One region of the Shewanella bicestrii genome, then DNA from elsewhere that is predicted to be linked to it. Evidence: predicted binding sites of a transcription regulator. Region 1 holds the regulator's gene; each other region holds the start of a gene.
What was found. Region 1 encodes sigma-54, which starts transcription at its own class of promoters, with help from an activator protein. Its sites were predicted from a motif close to GTTGGCACGNNNNTNGNNT; they were not measured.
Positions count from the first base shown of each region.

Region 1 (6,933 bases):
CTTCGAGTTTCATCAATACGATTGAACGAATAATCTCTTCGGGTAAGCCCGAATGCTCACGCAGCGCAAAGGCGACGTTATCGAAGACGTTGATATCGGTAAATAAGGCCCCACTTTGAAACAACATGCTCATGCGCTTACGCAGTTCGAATAATTGGCTACGACTCGCGGCATGCACATCCTGACCATCGAACAACACTTGGCCGCTATCGGGCGTTAATTGGCCACCGATAAGCTTAAGCAAAGTGGTTTTACCTATACCACTGGGGCCCATAATGGCGGTCACTTTGCCCCGAGGGATAGACAGGCTAATATCTTCATATATGACACGCTGGCCACGGCTGAAGCCCAAATGACGGATCTCAACCAACGGCGTTTGTTCTTGAGTCATGCTTGATTCCGATATTTGAAAAGAGGTGGCCTACGCTTCCTGCCCAGACCAATCGAAGAGCCGCAAATTGTACGTAATTGCGCTTTAACCTACAACAGAATCGACACTATCGTCCTGCGATACTTTCAATTTGCCTCATTTCCAGCGAGAATGCGCCCTAAGTTTTCGCTCTGTGAAGATAAAGTGTTACTTAATGTTTTCATCCTTGTTGATTAATCAGCAGGATTGTTTAGTTAAGGCTAATAAGATAAGCGAAATAACACTGAACTAGGCATGACAACTTAACTCAAAAGCCATATTGAATGTCAAACTGGTTATCATGGCGGCCATAGCAGTAAAAGTGGCAGCACAAAACAACCAAGACGATGATTTTGCTCAAGGCATTCAATCGCTAAACAGGTTATCCTGCCCTATTGCCGCAAACCCTATAGGCAATGGCAGAACAATAAGACGCTACTCCGAGTAAGAAGCCGTTAATTTTATCATCTTTATCGCGTACCAAATTGTGCTATTCCAATCCCAGAACGGGGCGACAAAGACAATGCAAGAAGAGAGATAGACATGGTAGACCAATCACAATTGCGCCAGTGGGGCTGTAAAGTCATCGATATTGAAAAATCGGCCCTCGACAATCTTTATCAATATGTCGATTCCGTTGAATTTGCCCAAGCCTGCGAGTTAATTCTCAACTGCACCGGCAAAGTGATCGTGATGGGGATGGGGAAATCAGGCCACATTGGCAATAAAATCTCGGCCACCCTCGCCAGCACAGGCACCCCAGCGTTTTTTGTCCATCCAGGCGAAGCCAGCCATGGTGACCTAGGTGTACTCTCTGACAATGATGTGATTCTTGCGATTTCAAACTCGGGCGAATCGAGCGAAATCCTCGCGCTGATGCCAGTTATCCAACGTAAAGCCATCCCTGTGATTGCCATGACAGGCAAGCCAGAATCCACTATGGCGCGTCTATCTAAAATTCATTTATGTATTGAAGTACCAGAGGAAGCCTGCCCGCTTGGGCTTGCGCCAACCTCAAGCACCACTGCAACCTTAGTCATGGGCGATGCCATCGCCATTGCGCTGCTGCAAGCCAAAGGCTTTACCCGGGAAGATTTCGCCATGTCCCATCCGGGCGGCGCCTTAGGTCGTAAGCTACTGCTTAAAGTCAGCAACGTGATGCACAGCGGCGATGATTTACCACTGGTTAAACACGATATCTGCATCACCGATGCCCTGTATGAGATCTCCAAGAAAGGCCTTGGCATGACCGCGGTTATCGATGAACAAAACAAACTCGTGGGTATCTTTACCGACGGCGACCTGCGCCGCGTTATCGATGCCCAAGTCAATCTACGCACCACGCCGATTGCCGATGTGATGACGCGAAACTGTGTCACAATTACTGAAAACGTTTTAGCGGCGCAGGCGCTGCAAGTAATGGATTCCAAAAATATCAACGGCCTGATAGTGATAGATAAAGAACATCATCCTGTCGGAGCCCTCAATATGCTCGATATGGTTAAAGCGGGAGTGATTTAATGCCACTGCAAGGTTTTTATGGCCCCATCAGCGACGATGTTTGGCAAAGGGCGCAAAAAATTAAACTGCTGATCTGCGATGTGGACGGGGTGTTTTCCGACGGCCGCATTTATTTGAGCAACTCAGGGGAAGAACTCAAAGCCTTCCACACCCGTGATGGTTATGGCGTGCGCTCATTATTGACCAGTGGTTTTAATCTGGCGGTGATCACTGGCCGTCAGTCTAAAATTGTCGAAAACCGTATGACGGCTCTGGGTGTGACGCATATTTATCAGGGCGTGGATAATAAATTCGTTCCCTATGAAGAGCTGCTGTCGCTCTACAATGTCACCCCAGAAGAAGTCGCCTATATCGGTGATGATATTGTCGACTTGCCGGTGATGAATGTGGTCGGCTTGGCCGTCTGTGTTGCCGATGGTCATCCCTATGTCCGTCAACATGCCCATTTTGTGACTCACTTGAATGGTGGACATGGCGCACTCAGGGAACTCACGGATCTGCTCTTGCTGAGCCAAAATAAGTTCACTTCCGCCCATGGGATGAGCATATGAGTCGTGTGACCCTCGCCATTATCGCCTTTTTTGGTACTGCGCTGGTGCTATATTGGCAAGTGCAGCAAAAACGCGGTGGCGATACGGATGACAGCTTGAACGTCAGTGACAGACCCGATTACATTATCGAAGATCTGCGCAGCATTGAGTTTAATGAGCAAGGGCAAGTTAACAGTCGCGTCACGGCAAAGCACATGGAACACTATGAGCTGAAAAACCAAACCGACTTTACTGAGCCCGTCTATCTTGTCTATCCCGACCAAGGTAAAGCAAAATGGCAGATCCGAGCCGACCAAGGTCGACTCAATAAAGATACCGGCAAGGTTGTATTAGAAAATAATGTTATTATCGATGCCATCAGCCCTGGTGAACCCATACAGACATTGTCCACCAGTTTTTTAGAACTCGATCTCAACACTATGATAATGACCTCTGACCGCATCATTTACGTCACAGGGAAAGATTTTAATATTCAAGGGCAAGGCCTTTATGCCGACCTTAACGCGCAGGAAGTGCAATTGACCAGTCAGGTAGTAGGAACCTATGAAGCAAAATAACATATTACTTGCCGGCCTAATGCTAATCACCAGCATGAGCGCCTTCGCCAAGGTTGGTGACTTACAGCAAGAAGTGAAAATTAAAGCCGTTAGCCAAACTGCGGACATTAAAAACAACCAGATCATTTTCTTCGGTCCGGTTGAAGTCACCCAAGGATCGATCAAAATCCATGCAGATCAACTACGTGCATTTTCTGCCGAAGGGGAAAACAGCAAGATTTTAGTGGCAACCGGTAATCCTGCGACGTATAGCCAGATCCTCGACGATGGACGCCCAGCTTCAGCGAGCGCGAAAGAAATTCGCTACGAAATGGCGACCCGCACCCTAACTTTGACGGGCTCAGCGAGCCTAGACCAAGCGGGTAGCCAAGTGACGGGTAACCTCATCCGTTACGATATTATTCAGCAAAAATTGATCGCTGAGAGTACGGGTAGCGGTGATGATCGCGTGATTACCATTATTCAACCTGATAACTATCAGGAAGAGATCAAGAACCAGCCCGCGGACAAACCTGTGAAAAAACAGGACTCTAAATGACCCAAATCACCTTAAAAGCACAGAATCTCGCTAAGAGTTATAAGAGTCGTCAGGTTGTGAAAGATGTCTGCCTGACGGTGAAAACGGGTCAAGTCGTCGGCCTACTCGGCCCAAACGGCGCGGGTAAAACCACCACCTTTTATATGGTCGTGGGCTTAGTTAAAAGCGATAAAGGCCATATCTTTATCGACGATGATGATTTAACCGCCGATCCCATGCACCTGCGCGCCCGTAAAGGCATTGGTTACCTGCCACAGGAAGCCAGTATCTTTCGCAAGCTGACCGTGCACGACAATATCATGGCGGTACTGCAAACCCGTAAAGAGCTCAATCGCGATCAACGCGAAGAAGAGCTGGAACATCTGCTCGAAGAGTTCCATATCACCCATATTCGCGATAGCCAAGGCATGTCGTTATCGGGCGGTGAACGTCGCCGTGTCGAAATTGCCCGCGCCTTAGCGGCCAATCCTAAGTTTATTCTGCTCGATGAACCCTTCGCCGGTGTCGACCCGATTTCGGTTATCGATATCAAGAAAATCATCGAACAACTCAAGAGCCGAGGCCTTGGGGTACTGATCACAGACCACAATGTGCGCGAGACCTTAGACGTCTGTGAACATGCCTACATTGTTAGTCACGGAAACCTGATTGCCGAAGGAACTCCCGCAGAGATCTTAGACAATCAGCAAGTTAGGGCTGTGTACTTAGGTGAACAATTCAGGCTATAGTTACTGAAACAGAGCCAATTAGCCTTGAATTTTGGCTTATAAGCGCCATCAATATGATAACAAGCGGCCTAAATTCAAAATAATAACGTAGGGATCAGCGGTAACATGAAAGCGTCACTCCAGCTCAAACTGGGTCAACAGTTAACCATGACGCCACAACTCCAACAGGCCATTCGTCTGTTGCAATTGTCGTCATTGGAACTGCAGCAAGAGATCCAGCAAGCCTTAGACTCTAATCCTCTTCTCGAGCTGGAAGAGGAGCAATTCGACGCGCCTACCGAACGTAAGCAAGATATCGCCGATACCGACTTTAGCGAAACAACGGCCCTGCCACAGGAACAAGACAATTCCACCGTGGACATTGCCGAGTCGTTGACCAAAGAATCCCTGCCCGAAGAACTGCCCATGGATACTACCTGGGATGAAGTCTTTACCGCCTCGCCAAACTCAGGTTCTGGCGCCAGCCGTGAAGATGACATGCCCTTCCAAGGGGAAACCAGTGAAGGCCTGTACGAGCATTTAGAATGGCAGAAAAACCTCACGCCCTTCTCTGAAACCGATTTAGCCATCGCCACCGCGATTATTGATGCCATCGACGATCAAGGTTATCTCACTCAAAGTACTGAAGATATCCTCGAGGCCATGGGCAATCCTGAGATAGAACTGGATGAAGTCGAAGCAGTACTTAAGCGTATTCAACACTTCGATCCCGTTGGTGTCGCCGCAAGGGATTTAAGCGAATGTCTGCTTATCCAACTCTCCCATTTTTCGCCGGATACCCCACACCTCGAAAACGCCCGCATGTTGATCAAAGATCATTTAGATCTGATCGCTGCCCGCGACTTTAGGTTGTTGATGCGTAAGACCAAACTTAAAGAGGACGAGTTAAGGGACAGCATAGCGCTGATCCAAACCTTAAACCCTCGCCCCGGTTTGCTCATCACCCCTGTTGATGAAGAATATGTCATCCCCGATGTATCGGTATCGAAGAAAAACGGTCGCTGGGTGGTCGAGTTAAATCCAGATTACATGCCAAAAATCAATGTTAATCAGCAATATGCAGCCATGGCGCGTAGCACCAAAAGCCAAGCCGATAGCCAATTTATCCGCGGGCATCTGCAAGAAGCCAAGTGGTTTATCAAAAGCCTTGAAAGCCGTAACGAAACACTGCTCAAGGTGGCAAACTGCATAGTGCAATATCAACAGGGCTTCTTCGAATACGGTGAAGAAGCCATGAAACCTATGGTCCTGAACGATATCGCCGAGGCGGTAGAGATGCATGAGTCCACCATTTCACGGGTGACGACACAAAAATACATGCATACCCCAAAGGGACTTTTTGAACTAAAATATTTCTTCTCAAGCCACGTCGGGACTGATGATGGCGGTGAGTGCTCATCCACGGCAATCAGAGCCTTCATTAAGAAACTGGTTGCAGCGGAAAACCAGAAAAAACCATTAAGCGACAGCAAGATGGCACAGCTTCTGGCAGAACAGGGAATTAACGTTGCGCGCAGAACCATTGCGAAGTACCGAGAAGCGATGCTTATTCCCCCTTCCAATCAGCGTAAAAGTTTATAGCCTAAAGTGGAAATCGGAGGACGTTTATATGCAAATAAACCTGAGTGGACACCATATCGAGATTACTGAATCGTTACGGGCTTATGTTGAGGAAAAGTTTTCAAAACTTGAACGTCATTTCGAACAGATCAATAATGTGCACGTTGTGCTCAATGTTGAGAAAATGCAACAAATTGCCGAAGCGAGAATCAACCTCACCGGTGGTGAAGTCTTCGCGACTTCAGAGCATGCAGATATGTATGCTGCCATAGACGTCCTGATCGACAAGCTTGATCGTCAGGTTATTAAACACAAAGAGAAGTTAACAAAACACTAGCAATGGAACTTCGTACCATACTGCGGCCGGAATGCACGACCTGCGCCACTCCGGGCAGTAAGAAAAAGGTACTGGAACTTATCAGCGACTTAGCCGCTGCCCAGTACCCCACCCTCTCATCTCAAGAGATCTTCGAAAGCCTAGTGGCGCGCGAAAAGATGGGGAGCACAGGTATAGGTAACGGCATCGCCATTCCACATGGCCGATTAACCGATATAACACAACCCATAGCCATATTGGTGAAATGTGAGGAGCCGATAGCCTTTGATGCTATCGATAAACAACCTGTCGACATTTTATTTGCGCTGCTGGTGCCTGCTGACCAATGTCAACAGCACTTAAGCACTTTGTCCTGCATGGCTGAAAAGCTCAGCGACAAACAAATATTGAAGCAATTGCGCAAGACGCATGATGAAACGGAACTCTATCAGGTAATCACTGGATGAAACTGGTCATAGTGTCAGGGCGCTCAGGCTCAGGCAAATCGGTCGCACTAAGAGTGCTTGAAGATCTCGGCTATTATTGTGTCGATAATCTTCCGTTGCCGCTGATTGGCAGCTTACTCGAACAGCTCAAGGGCAGTAACGATCTCGTCGCCATCAGCGTTGACGTACGTAACCTGCCGGAGCAAGACAAGGTACTCGTCAAACAGCTCGCAAGCCTGCCAGAGGGCACTGAACTTACCAGCTTCTTCTTAAATTCCAGCGATAAAGTACTGTTAAAGCGCTACAG
Region 1 covers NZ_CP022358.1:3,969,082-3,976,014, forward strand. Annotated here, with positions in the region: gene mlaF (phospholipid ABC transporter ATP-binding protein MlaF) at 1-391, opposite strand, end outside; gene CF168_RS17410 (KpsF/GutQ family sugar-phosphate isomerase) at 953-1,930, shown strand; gene kdsC (3-deoxy-manno-octulosonate-8-phosphatase KdsC) at 1,930-2,481, shown strand; gene lptC (LPS export ABC transporter periplasmic protein LptC) at 2,478-3,038, shown strand; gene lptA (lipopolysaccharide transport periplasmic protein LptA) at 3,025-3,576, shown strand; gene lptB (LPS export ABC transporter ATP-binding protein) at 3,573-4,304, shown strand; gene CF168_RS17435 (RNA polymerase factor sigma-54) at 4,410-5,885, shown strand; gene hpf (ribosome hibernation promoting factor) at 5,914-6,201, shown strand; gene ptsN (PTS IIA-like nitrogen regulatory protein PtsN) at 6,204-6,647, shown strand; gene rapZ (RNase adapter RapZ) at 6,644-6,933, shown strand, end outside.

Region 2 (6,933 bases), 690 kb from region 1:
ACTGTTATTCTGCTTGCCATCAACTAATCCAAAACGGCTCGATAGTAAAGAACAATGGTTACAAACAGATAGGGCTATCCTCTCACTGGTTTATATAGGTAATATTGGCAGCTCATTCCTAATTTTGCGCGTCAGCAATAAAGTTCTATTCTAGCCGATTTGCTAGAACCGATAATTATGATTACTGTCGGTTGTCACCATAAATATCTTAGCAGCCTTTGGCAACAATTATCGGTTTGAGATGCTAGCATAATGGTTTTAATACCCATCTTACATAAATAGTCTTCCTAAATCCCACTGAATGTGTCCCGCGCCGTAGAGTTCCATTGAATCGTCAAAGGGAGCCTAAATCCACGTATAAAGGGCCATACGTTGAATCGCTCTAGGACTCAGTGCCATAGCATAATTCCCACTCCTGATCACAGCTACCATCGGATAAAGAGAAAAGCGGTGTTGATGTTCGAGGATTAACTCAAATTTGGCTACTTTGGTTCCTTTCGAAAGTTGGTGGCTGCTTTTTTAGGATTTTCAAATTTTCAACTTGCTTTACTAATTGGCGTTTAAGCCAAGTGATTTCAGCTTACATAGCGGTTGTATTTTTTTTCGATATTGGGTTTGATGAACTTAGACTTTTGATTTACAAGAACTTAGTTGGTGAGTGGTTACCACTATACCAATTTTATCAGTACGGTTCAAAGCCCAAACTTTGAATTCTTGTATGGATTTTACGGGGTTTCTTTGTTAACACGCTCCACCTCAATAGGCGAGTTTACTCATTTAGCAATATGTCCAGAAGTATTGGTTCCGATGACTTCTACAGCTTCCATTCGATACGTATCAATTTTCTAAATCTAAGATAGCTAACGGAAATGAACGTGATAGTCAAGTAACCGGATGAAATGAGTGAAAAGGGGATTTTTGAAAAAGTTACGAAAAATTCTAAAAAATGACATTCCTATGGCGGCACAGGACTTTTGGGTTTTTCGTAACCAATTGAATTTTATAGGTAAGAAATGACTTATGGTCTCTCCACAGGGACTCGAACCCCGATCGGCCGCTTAGGAGGCGGCTGCTCTATCCTGTTGAGCTATGAAGAGACGCCAGTGATTATACTGGTTTTATCTTTGATTAAAAGGCTTATGATTTAGTTGGTTAAATCTTAAGCGCGATGTCGTTTATCTGTACATTGTAAGCCGCATTTTGGTCAACGAGGACCGCAGTTGCACTTTCTTCGCTGACTTGTTCGATTTTTACCGTTGCTCGGCTTTTGGTGGCGACAGCACGCATTTCGTTGAGTCTATCGGGTAAGTTTTGTTGTAACACGACCTGGAATTTATCGCCAACTCGAATGCCATGTTTACGACCTAAGTTGAGGATAATTCTGTCGCCTTGACGGCTGACGACTTGCCCTAACAGTGGTCTGCAATTAAGCGTGTTGTCTATATCTCGAGTTGCTTCTTGCATGATTTGGCTGATATTTCTGCCATAGGATGAACGCCAAAATCGGTCACTATTAGGGGCTATGATGGCCTGTTCTTCAAACTCCCACGGGGCAGAGGTACTGTAGGTTTTGCTCCACACTTCCTCGCCGCTAATGCCGTGAAAGAGGCTGAGTTTAAATTGGAATTGTCTGAGTGGCGCTTCATCCCACCATCCCATAAAGGTAGATTGCACAGGCTCAGTCGATATATCGATGATTTGTGGCAATAAAATATATTGGCTATCGGTGATTTCACTCAACCAACTAGGGAGTCGATAGCCGCGGATATCGACCAATTCTTGTGCGATATCAAGCCGTTCTTTGGCATGGATATGACTAAAACCAGTAGATGAGTAGCCATCAATACTATTACCCAGTTTCTCGGAGATGACTTCTTCAAATCCCGATAATTGTCCGTAGCGCAACTGTGCTCGGTCTTTTATTTGCGCTTGGGGAATTAAGATGGCGGCCTTTAATTGGCCTGCCGGGCATTGCTGGGTTGGGTCATCATTGAGATCGAGCCTGAGGGATACATAGATTTTATTGCTTTGAATACGCTCGCTCACCAATTGAATGCTAATCGCCTGGGCATAACGATTAATCGCAAAGCTGTTTTGCGTTAAGTTACCATTAGTCGTTTGCTGTTCGCTGGTGATCTGGATACCGGTACTGAGCGTGGCATAACTCACCGCTTGATTGATGGCTTCTTCACGTGCTTGGGCGATGTTGCCATTGGTGATCACCGCTTCTCCACTGGCCTCGACCCATTCGGCGTTTGTCTGTGCAGCAAATAGCAGTAGGCTGCTGATTATGAGCAAGTTCTTTCTTAGTATGTTCATCAATAAGCCCTTAACTAAAATTGCTGGGATGAGTCAGTTTACTGGCAGTACTTTATTGCTCTAAGCAAATTGTATGCCTGATTTATCGTGGTCTAGGGATAAAGTTATCAATGGATTTGTCGATAATCTGAAGAGTTCATTAAGCGCAATATTTTGACTTGGTCTAATATTTGCTTGATTTACGCCAAAGACCGCGACTTCATGTGAGTCGCATTGATTTAGACGATGAGGTTATTCCAATGCTGAAGCGTGCATTTATTCCTCTGGCACTTGTGGTGCTGGTAGGTTGTACGACGAAACCCGTTGTACCGCCCAAACCTAGCCTAGTTGATGGCAATGGTTTGCCGCCGACAGCGGTGATTAATCATTTAGCGCAGCGTATTGTGACTGAGCTAGTCAAGCAAAATGATGCATTGCGTCCTGATCAACCTATTGTTGTAACTACACCAGTATTAGTTGGCGACATGACGAGTACGAATGCGGTTGCGCTGCAATTGCAGCAGGGACTCATGGCATCGTTGCACAGTTTTCAATTTAATGTGGTGGAGTTAAATCTCGCTGATGGACTGCGTGTTACTGGTGAGGGCGATTTTATTTTGACGCGTGACTGGCAAAAATTGTCTACTAATTTGCCCGTTGACCATATTGTGGTATCGACGATGAGCCCCACGACCAATGGCATGGCAATCAACACTCGGATTGTTACCTTGAGTAATAACCGCGTGGTGTCAGCCTCTCAAACCTATGTGACCCAAAAAGAGTTGAGCAATTACATGCAGCCTTCAGAGCAAGTTATCTCTCAGGATGGGATTTTATACCGCCAGTCGAGCCCTGGTATGAATGAAGTGCGAGTGCTAGGAGATGGAAAATGAAACGCTACCTATTCATTGTTGCGGCGCTCCTACTAACAGGGTGTGCTGCCAAAGATAAATATGTTCAGTGGGAAGATGTACCGCCAAGCAGTTTTCCTAAGCTGACGGCCATAGGTTATGCCCCGCTAGCGACTCAACCGGCTAAAGAGCAGTCCCAACGAGTATTGATGGCGATGCAGGCCTCAAAAATTGTGGCTTATCGTGAACTGGCTGAACAAGTGTATGGACAAAAGATCACTGCCAATAGCAGTGTCAGTGATTGGATGCTGACAGATGACAATGTTAAAGCTTCTGTTACTGGGGTGATCCGTGGCGCGAGAGTGGTAAAAAGCTATCCGGCAGGGGATCACTATGTCACTGAGTTGGAGCTTGATTTTGCCAAGGTATGGCAAATTTACCAACAGCAGAGTCGCCCACAAAGAATCAAAGACGTTACCTATTTTTAGCGCTAGGGTAGGTTTTAGCGCTAGTGCTGGGTGACTTTGTCGTCGCTTTACCAATAAACAAAAGCCGCACTCAGTTTTAGCGCGGCTTTTGTTTATATCCCGTTTACTATTTATTGCTCGACTTATGCTTTTAAATCATTGCCTAAGCTAGAAAGGGTCGAGGTTCTGCCTTTATCGTTATAAGTCAGGGTAGTCGCGTTTCGGCTCGCCTGTAAGGCTTGGGCAAAACGGTTTAGACTCGCCAAATTCATTTCGATGAGACTGGCATTTTGAGCGTTAAGATCCTTACATTCGGCAAGGGCCTCTTTTACGGCGGCCATTTTATGGGATAGTTCTACTTGCGAGGTGAGTAAGGATTTATCGCTGTGATTGGCCAGTAAGTCATCGTTGGCCTTGAGTTCTTGCAGGCATGTTGATTTTTGCTCCGCAAGCGATAAAAGCAAATCGGCGTTTTGGTCAACCAAAGCGCCTTTTTCCTTGAGAATAATCTGTTTAAGAACAGCCAAATGGGCGTGTTGTTGATCTACCAGTTTAGCTATTTCTGTCATAGTTACTCTTTATTGAGGTCATTCAATTCAGCTTCGAAGCTGGCAATGTTGGCCGCCAACTTTTCGGGATCAATTTTATAGCGACCTTCGGCAATCGCTTGCTTAATTTCAGCGACTTTCTTTTGGTCGACTTCAGGTAGGCTGGCCATTTTGGTTTGAGCTCCTTGTAGCTGTTGAGCTTGAGCCGTAATGACAACAGAGTCACCTTTTTGTTGAGTCGATTTGGCCGCAACCTGAGTCGATTGCTCGCTTTCACTGCTCTTTTTAGTACTGTTTGAACGGACTTGCGCGGCCGCTCCGGCGTTAAATTTGCTAATATCAATTGCCATTTTAGGCTCCAGCGTCGTGTATACGGGATTTCTTAACTGGGGTATCGGCAGCCCAACGAAAAGCTTTAGCTTATTTTACATTCTAACTTCGACTTCGCCAATGGCTGTGACTATAGCATCTAGTTCCTTGTTTGAGCTGCTATTTTTGACCCTAATTTGGTCACCAATATTACCATCTTGCAGTGCTTCACCCACGGTTTTTAGCACAAAATTACTGGAACGGACATAAATCGACACTGAATCATTCTTACAGACAAAGCAAAGGTTGTTGGCAAAAATGGGAAAATTTTTGGCAACACGGCGTTTAACCCGTACGCCTGAAAGTTGGCTGGTATCGCTAAATTGCATTCCGCGTAAACTATTTTGATCAATATAACGGATTTCAACCTGAGTCGGACTGATTAACTCCCCTGGCGCCAGTGTTTCGCTGGCAACGACCACAGGGAACAGAATATCAACACGCACCGACATAAAAATCTGCCAAGGGTAGGCCAAATCAGGTGTATCACAGCTGACTTTTACTGTGTTGTTGCGGCTGATTTCCCTATCGGATGCTAGTTCAACTTTTATTGGGGATGCGCATTGTGCTGGCAGTAGTCGGTTGTCGATAGGTTGGGGAGCGATTTCCACTTTGGCATTCGCCGGTACTGAAATCTTTTCATTAATAAGGGCTTTAGCTAACTCTGATATCGTCGATACGCTAGGTACCTCGGGAGCTGCATTGGCCGCCGAGGTGAGAAATAATGCGATAACACATAAAAAATATACTAAATTTACTTTCATAATGAAGAGACTAGCTTGTAACGCCAGAATGCACCTATACTTTTATCAAACGTGAAACTGTCCTGTGTCGTTAAGGCCAAAATTTCGTGTCAGAAGTTTGACTCAGTTTCAACTATGGTTATGGATAACAAGACGCAAGCAATTAATATGCCTATACTCAAACGAGTTTTAGGGCCGTACATAAACAGAACAACAAGGCAGAGTTATGTCGAGTATTCTTGATTCAGTCAACAAACGCACCCAACTCGTAGGTCAAAACCGACTAGAACTATTGCTATTTAAGTTGAATGGTCGTCAACGTTTTGGGATTAACGTATTCAAAGTAAAAGAGGTTCTGCAGTGTCCACCATTAACGGCCTTGCCTAAACTTAATCCCTACGTTAAAGGGGTGGCACATATTCGCGGAACGACCATTTCAGTCATCGATTTAAGTGCCGCAACTGGTGGGCGTCCGCTCGCGAGTACCGAGAATTGCTTTATTATCATTTCTGAATATAACCGTAGCGTACAAGGTTTCTTGGTTAGTTCAGTTGAACGTATCATCAACATGAACTGGGAAGCCATTATGCCGCCACCTCAAGGTGCTGGCCGTTATTCCTATTTGACGGCGGTAACTGAAATTGAAGGCGAGTTAGTCGAAATTCTCGATGTTGAAAAGATTCTTGATGAAATCTCCCCAGTAAAAACCGCGATCAGTGAAGAAGTCAATGAGCAGCTCACTATCGATAGAAGTCAGCATTATCACATCATGGTGATTGATGATTCGGCTGTGGCTCGTAAACAGATTATTCGCGCGTTGGAATCATTAAACTTACAAATTGATACGGCAAAAGATGGCCGCGAAGCATTGGACAAGTTAAAGGCGATTGCTAGTGAAATGAACAATGTCGCGGAAGAGATCCCATTAATTATTTCCGATATCGAAATGCCTGAAATGGATGGTTATACCTTAACGGCAGAAATCCGCGACGATCCAAAGCTCAAGCATATTAAGGTCGTTTTACATACCTCACTCAGCGGCGTGTTCAACCAGGCCATGGTGCAAAAAGTAGGCGCCAACGACTTTATCGCGAAATTCAATCCTGATGAATTAGCGGCAGCAGTGAACAAGCATTTAAGTTTGTAGTGAAAGTGTGGGTTAGTGCCTAGTAGCGCTTTACGCTATAATCTAGCCCTTATTACATGATTGTTGGCACTTATTTGGGTGCTTGCTATAGGATCTAGGACGTGAATGTGCCTGACAAATCACTCGCTGAAGCCGAATATAATCAATTTAGGTTGTTCCTAGAACAACACAGCGGCATCGTACTGGGGGAAAATAAACAATACCTAGTACGTAGCCGTCTTGCTCCTTTGATGGGCAAATATAATCTGCCTTCGTTATCCGATGTGGTAAAACATTCGATGAAGCCCACGGAGCGAGCCTTACGGGCAGAAGTGATCGACGCCATGACTACCAATGAAACCTTATGGTTTCGTGACCGTTATCCGTTTGAGTTGCTCAATAATGTGTTGTTACCTGAATACAGTAAGTTGGGGCGTCCATTAAAAATATGGTCCGCTGCCTGCTCGTCTGGCCAAGAGCCTTATTCGTTGGCAATGACTATCTTAGAATATCAACAGAAGAAGCCGGGAG
Region 2 covers NZ_CP022358.1:3,283,743-3,290,675, reverse strand. Annotated here, with positions in the region: tRNA gene CF168_RS14325 (tRNA-Arg) at 1,022-1,097, opposite strand; gene CF168_RS14320 (flagellar assembly protein FlgT) at 1,153-2,319, opposite strand; gene CF168_RS14315 (FlgO family outer membrane protein) at 2,559-3,191, shown strand; gene CF168_RS14310 (LPP20 family lipoprotein) at 3,188-3,637, shown strand; gene CF168_RS14305 (flagella synthesis protein FlgN) at 3,760-4,185, opposite strand; gene flgM (flagellar biosynthesis anti-sigma factor FlgM) at 4,188-4,514, opposite strand; gene flgA (flagellar basal body P-ring formation chaperone FlgA) at 4,590-5,297, opposite strand; gene CF168_RS14290 (chemotaxis protein CheV) at 5,503-6,423, shown strand; gene CF168_RS14285 (CheR family methyltransferase) at 6,525-6,933, shown strand, end outside.
Region 2: the regulator sigma-54 is predicted to act here: its motif matches at 5,434-5,452, upstream of flgA (flagellar basal body P-ring formation chaperone FlgA).

Region 3 (6,933 bases), 2.4 Mb from region 1:
ATGCCGGCGCTCGAACATCCGGGGATTTTTGCCAGCTTTAAACGTATGTGGCACAACCTGATAGGTAAGCGTTAAGCGCGGGGAAATGTTGCAAAGGTCTCTTGAAAAAGCCTCTTGCAAACTCGGCTATTTTGCCTGCCGAGTTTGCGCTTCAGCACTGGGCGTTATTGATGGTCCCAAGACAAGTTAGACACTATGCGGCAAGGTTCGCAGCGAAAGTGGAACATATCTAATAGCGGCTCGTCGAGTTTCCAGTCTTGACTGCCACAGCGTGGGCAGGGGCGAGCTAACTCGGATTGCAGATCCTGTCCCCCGACGCGATACAAATAATAGTAAGTGGGGATTTTGGTCAGGTATTCGATTCGGCCGCGTAAGTCCCAACCTCTCCTAAATAAATCACTGTTTGGGCTGGATAATTCTTCTAGCGCAGCAAATTCTGCCTTAGTGGCGGCCGCCATTTGTAACTCATCACAGGCTTGCCACTCGGTTTGCCAGCGGATAACCCGTTTATGATCGCCATTAAAAGTGGCGGGGATTTGGTACAGCGGGATGGGCAATAGGTTATCGCCACTTCGCAGGGGCGAGCACATATGCACATAGCTAGTGTAGAGCAGTTGCCAGCTGGGTGGCTCAGTATTACTCACCTCAGAATTAATATCCTGACCGATGAATTTTTCGCGTGGCGCCAGTAGCTTAGCCTCGGTTAATTCCGCCAGTGCTTTTTTCACCCAAGGGCTGTGATAACGATGATTCAAACTGTTTTTTTCAGGCGTGAGTAGGCGTACTCGGAATTCGCCCTCATTGAATGCCACGGCAAATTCGCGGCCAAGGATTTGGCCATTAGCACGGTAAGCTTCGAGTAATTGATTGATGGCACGTTCTGCCGCACTGATGGTGGTATCGGCAAAGCATTCAAAGCGCAATTCGGTGACAAACATTAAGCGGATTTTCCTTGGGATTCGAGTTGACTGACACGTTGTTTCAGCTCGATAAGTTCATTTTTGAGTTGCATGATCTCGTTGTTTTTTAACGCGAGAGCTTGCTCAATACCTTGTTGTAACTGGACTAACTGTTGCGCCAGTGTGGCGACTGTGGGGGGCGAAGCTTCGGCGGTATGAGTCTCTTCAACCACGGGTTGTGATTGGGCCGCTAAACGCTCACGCTCGGCTTTGGGTATCGATTTAAACTGCTGTAATCCTTGGATTAACAGCGGCATGGGGATTTTGTTACCGACGCGGCTTTTTATCAAGGCAAGGCTTGGGGTTTTACCGCTGGCTTCGAGTGCGCACGCTGCTGCTAACACTTGGTCAATCGGACTCATAATAAGTGAAATTCCTTAATGTATATCGTGTTTTTCACTAACTTACTGTGATGTGGTTGTTTTAGTTCTTATAAATCAATGCATTGCTGTTTGGCATTGATTTTGCTTTTTAAGCATTTTTATAACAAGTACACAGGAAGTCATAATATGAACGCAAATATTAATCGCAAACTCATCGCGGTCACGTTTTTAGGGTTAGCAAGCTTAGGTCTTAGCGGTTGTGTGGTCAATGTCGGTGACAGTGAATCTAAGTGGGATAGCAACGAATCTTGGGAAAAAACACAGGACAAAAACCGCAATAATCTGACTAAGCTCAGCCTTGGCATGAGCAAAGACCAAGTGATGACCCTGATGGGCGCCTCGGACTTTAGCGAATCTTATCTGCAGCAGAAAGACGGCCAAGCCGATAAAGAAGTGTTGGTCCTCTTTTATCGCACCCAGCATACCCACAGTGACGGTAAAACCACTAAGGATGAATGCACGCCAATCGTCTTAAGTAACAGTGTGTTAGTCGGTTGGGGCGACACCGCCTACAACAAAATTTAACGACTCAACGCAACTCGCCATGAAGTGATTCAGTCTCAGCCCTAAGTCATTAGGGCTTTCTTAATTGCACATCGAGCTGCTCGATAAGTTCGGTCCACTGGGCATCGGCCTCTAATGCCTCGGTCAGAAAACTCTTTTGTGCCTGCGTCCAAAATGGCGCTTCGGTTAAGTGTGTGTCAGGGGGAAGTTGATGGGTCGCAATAAACTGCCCTATGGCTTGAGCTTGATTGGCTAATCCCAACTGTTCAAATAGATGACTCAAATCGACTGGCGTTGTATCCATGCTCGCATCCTCTCAGTGTGCCTTTATTTAGGGTATGCAACTCACTGAAAAATGCAATCTATGATTAAAATTTGCACTTTTTTGTTTCCTTGATACAGTGATAATTACTCCTAAGAGTGTGATCTAAATCAAGGAATTCTAAAAATGGACAATAATACCTTGGATGAGTGCCGTGCAGTTTATCTCACCGCCGAAGATTTACGCCTCGCCGCTTCGATTCTCTACAACGCCTATCATGACGACCCTTTCTTTGTGGATGCTTTATCCACTTCAGACAAATTCGCCTACGAACAAAAATTACGTGCCGCAATCCGTGAAGAGTTGAATGCGCTCTGGCAGGAGAAGCAAGCCTTAATTGGGCTGTTTGATCAAACACGCTTAGTTGGTGTTGCCTGTGTGGTCACTCAGGAAGTGCCCCTCGGGGAGGGCCGCTATTGGCACTGGCGACTCAAGATGTTGCTTGGTACAGGCTGGCAATCGACTCAGGCGATAATGAAGAAAGAATCGAGCATCGTCGAGCTGCTACCGAGCGAGCACTGCGGGATCCTACAATTTATTGCCCTTGCGCCTAATGAGCAGGGAAAGGGGTTAGGTCATCAACTTGTGCAAGCCGTAGTAAGTTGGTGCGATGAGCAGCCCGAACTTGAGGGGATTGGGGTCTTTACTACTCAAGAAGCCCATAGCCAGTTATTTATGCAACATGATTTTGTCTCCCTCGGAGAATTGAGCATAGGCAATGTGGCCGGACAATTACTTTTTTACACGGGCCAACAAGATGAATGAACCTTACCGCTCCTTCGCTGAGTTTTACCCTTTTTACCTCTCACAGCACCAGGACTTGAGCTGCAGGCGATTGCACTTTATTGGCAGTTTTATAGTGCTCCTGTTATTCGTCGCTGCGCTGGTTTTCGCAAATGGTTGGCTTTTACTGTTTATCCCCTTAGTGGGATATGGTTTTGCTTGGGTGGGACACTTTGTGTTTGAGCATAATCGCCCCGCGACATTCCAATATCCCTTGTACAGTTTGATGGGTGATTGGGTGATGTTTGCACAAATTATCACCGGTAAGTTGAAGTGCTAAATATCCCTGACCAGTGAGAAGCTGACACCCGTGTGAGAGATCGCTTACAAAGCCTGTAGGATAAAATGTTTTCTTACTGACTGTTTTGTAATCACAGCTTTTAAAGTGTATTTAAAATCATAGTGTTATGTTTTAATAAAGCTTGATTGTATGAAAAGTGCGCTAGTGTGTGTTCTTTAACCGAAACAAAAATAGCGAGAACCACGTAGAATTAACTCATCGCCAAAGCAAATGGACAGCAGGGATTGCAATACAGGCGAGAGGGACGCAAGAAGCGACGAATTCAGGTTCTTGGATTTGAACCACTGACAGTAGGAAAACTGTCATCTGCCTAGGATAGGCTAAGGAAAAGCAAGGCTGCTTTCTCATGGATGATAGAGGACGTTGTATCTGCTGGGATAGCAGGTTTCAGGATGAAAAGGACAAGCTTAAGGATTAAGCGTTACTGGATGCAGGAAGTATCGAGTAAAAGGATAAGTATAAGGGTGAACAGCTTGTACTATGGTGAGGAAAGGATTCAGCAGGACGCGATTGGGATGAGTCACTGGATGTGACAGGAGCCGAAATAGGATATTCGGGTCAAAGGATTGAGTGTAGTGGAGACTTCACTGCACAGGGAAATAAAGGGATTAAAGGACGCTTGCAGGGAGCAAACGATCGCAAGGAAGGTGCAGGGAGCACAATCAAGCAGGATGGCTTGCAGAGGATAAATGGGGTGCACATAGTGCGCCCCTTTCTTTTTTCTATTCTCCTACGCCTATTTTTACAATATGTCATAATGTCCACTTTTACGTGCGGTATATCTTAAAATAAAATCTATCGAACGATTTTTACTCTTTTATGCAGTCGCTATTTCCTTTGATGTGTTTAAGCGTCTCGGGATAAATCAATGTTTGTGCCTTCCAACGGCATAAATTGCCCGACTTCTTGTGAGATATATCTCACAAGGCTGTAAGTGATTTGTAAGTTTTTTGACTGACAATGACTACCTAGTTTTAGGTAAGTCACATCTAATCAATATGTTAAGAAATTTTTTCCATTATGAACTTAATATGGCGGCTTACATTTTTATCTTTTGCGAAAGCTTGCCTGCCATAGCTGTCGTAGAATTCATTTGTAGACGGAACTACAGCGAACAGGAAGTTAGCAGTCAGGATGACTGGACAGTGTTTAAGGAATAAACACTGATGGAGTGGTAAGGAGAGACTTTCAGGATGAAAGCGATGCGAACCACGGAAGGAAAGACTATCAGGGATAGATAGCCTAATTGCACAGGATTGCAATGGCACATGGAGTGCAATAGAAAGGATGCTACTGAACCTATTTCACGGATGATGCTGGAACCGCTCAGGAAAGAGCAAGCTTGGTAAAAGGAACGCCAAGAGATAGGGAAGTACGTTGAGTACAGGGAAATATCACGGATTGAACAGGGATGATGCAGGATGCAAGTTGACGCATGGATGGTGCAGGGAGCACGAAAATAGCGGGATAGCTTAACAGAGAACAGAAGGGCGTGGTCTTATGACCACGCCCTTTCTTTTTTGGTATTCGTGCAGATAAAGCTGATTGAGTACGGATGTAGAGCCGAGCTATAGCTGAGTGTTATCTATACGACTCGGCATTGTCTATTCAACTCAAAGGTCTACGGCAGTCAATTAATGGCATTTGCCCGAGCTACAGCTACTTTGGCTGCCGCAACCACCAAACTTGCCTTTGGCCATTGGTGCTTCTTGCCATTCTGGCTCTGGGAAAATAGGCCATTCAATCTTTTGCACTTTTTTCCCTAGCATCCATATATGGCCGCGGTATTGGTTAATGCCATCGGTGCTGAATTCGAATAGGTATTTTGCCCTCCAACAGATCCCTGTCGTGCCGCCAAGGCTGGGGCGAGCCGTTTCCATTGCGATGGCTAAGAGTTGTACTTTTTGTCTACAACATTCTTTTTCGGCAAAAATACGGCTTAATTCTGCCATTTGACGTAATTGCCAAAAGAAGGCCGCAACCACAATTAGCGCAATAATTAACAGCAGATCTGACATCATTTACTTGTAGCCTTAAACAAGCCACCAATGGCCTGTGATAGTTGAACACTCCGATTGGGATTCCTTAATTCACCCAATAAGTGATTGCGTAAACTCGGTATCGCCACAATATCAGCAAAGATCTGATTAAAAAAGGCCTGGGGTTGTCGCGCCAATGCTTCGAGGTAAATACTGCGACTCAGCTCTTGCTTTAATACCGTCCAGTTTCGGCCTGCGATACTGATGAGTTCATTGGCCTCTAAGCGGTCGGTTTGCTGAAGATGGGCGAGGGCTTGTTGGCTCAATTCGGTATGAGAAGCGAGTGCGCGTAAGTAATAGGCTTGGTACTCGGGAGGAGCTGCCACAAACTTAGCATAAAGTTTATTCGCAAGTCCTTCTGTTAAATGCAGATGTTCGAGACATTGGCACAGGGCAATTTGCACTTCAATCGCACTATTGTCAAAACTGGCAAGGAGTTGCTGCTCGTGATCTAACTCACCAAGGCGAACACATACGTCGCTCAAACCTTGCAGGCCAATATGCTGCCATTCACTCGGTGCAATTTGTCCCGAGAGATATTGCACTGCAAATTCATATTGAATAGAAGCGCTTAACCCTAATTGTTTACGCACTAAGGCGTTAAATACCGCCAGTTTTTCTTGGCTGGGCTTAAAGCTAAACGGATTGTTAGCGAGGCGATCCTGTTGCTCATCGGTTAAGGGTTGAGTCGGATCTTGCCCCAGTGCCGTTAATACCATTTCAATAAACTGTGAGCGCGGCGCAGGCGAAAGCAGTCCTTGTTCGTCTAACGGTAGTTTTAGGAACCAAATAAAGTGCTGTTGGCTTTCGTTCCAAAACACGATGGCAAATTGGGCATGCCCTTGAATTGGGTAAGGGTAGGGTGTGACTAATGATTCGATTTGATGGAAGGCCAGCATATCGATGTGCTGTACTCTTCGTCCTAATTCATAGACTTGGAATTGGGTTTTGGCGGTCGTTAAAAATTGGCTAAGCGTGGTAATTTCAGTCATTTGGCTGCCATATCAATCAAAAAGGCTCAATAAATTGGCGACATTATAGGGGGAAGTTGTGCGCGATGGTATGATTGCCACACTTTTATCGCCTCAGTCGCAACGCTTAATTGTCGAATGACCGTGGCTTAATGGACCTTATATCGATGCTTTACAGCCAAACTCAATCCAAACTAGCCCAAATTGCCCACGAGTTACAAAGTGCCGGGCTTTGGTCTACTCGTGCGCCCAGTGATGAAGCCATGGCCAGTACGGCGCCTTTTGCCTGTGATCTTATGTCGTTAGAACAATGGTTGCAGTTTATCTTTATTCCGCGCATGCAAGCCCTTATCGATGCGGGGCAACCTTTGCCAAGCAAAATTGCGATAGCCCCGATGGCGGAACATGTGTGGTCCGAACAAGCGGCGTTAGCGCCTTTAATCGCCGTCTTAAATGAATTGGATATGTTGTTAAATGAACCTAGATGATGATTGGCTGGATATGCCAGAGGATAAATACAATCCAAGCGAGAACGACGAACAGTCAGAGCCTGCGCCAGAGCTGCGTATCTTGTATCAAGACGAGCACTTGGTAGCTATTCATAAACCCGCGGGATTATTGGTTCATCGCAGCTACTTAGCGCGGCGTGAGCGCTTTTTTGCGATGCAACT
Region 3 covers NZ_CP022358.1:1,547,176-1,554,108, forward strand. Annotated here, with positions in the region: gene syd (SecY-interacting protein) at 1-75, shown strand, start outside; gene CF168_RS06720 (Zn-ribbon-containing protein) at 165-938, opposite strand; gene CF168_RS06725 (hypothetical protein) at 938-1,321, opposite strand; gene CF168_RS06730 (DUF3192 domain-containing protein) at 1,469-1,867, shown strand; gene CF168_RS06735 (DUF2789 domain-containing protein) at 1,917-2,150, opposite strand; gene CF168_RS06740 (GNAT family N-acetyltransferase) at 2,295-2,933, shown strand; gene CF168_RS06745 (DUF962 domain-containing protein) at 2,926-3,231, shown strand; gene CF168_RS06760 (DUF3301 domain-containing protein) at 4,887-5,273, opposite strand; gene CF168_RS06765 (DUF3549 family protein) at 5,270-6,283, opposite strand; gene CF168_RS06770 (YqcC family protein) at 6,430-6,750, shown strand; gene truC (tRNA pseudouridine(65) synthase TruC) at 6,737-6,933, shown strand, end outside.
Region 3: the regulator sigma-54 is predicted to act here: its motif matches at 1,411-1,429, upstream of CF168_RS06730 (DUF3192 domain-containing protein).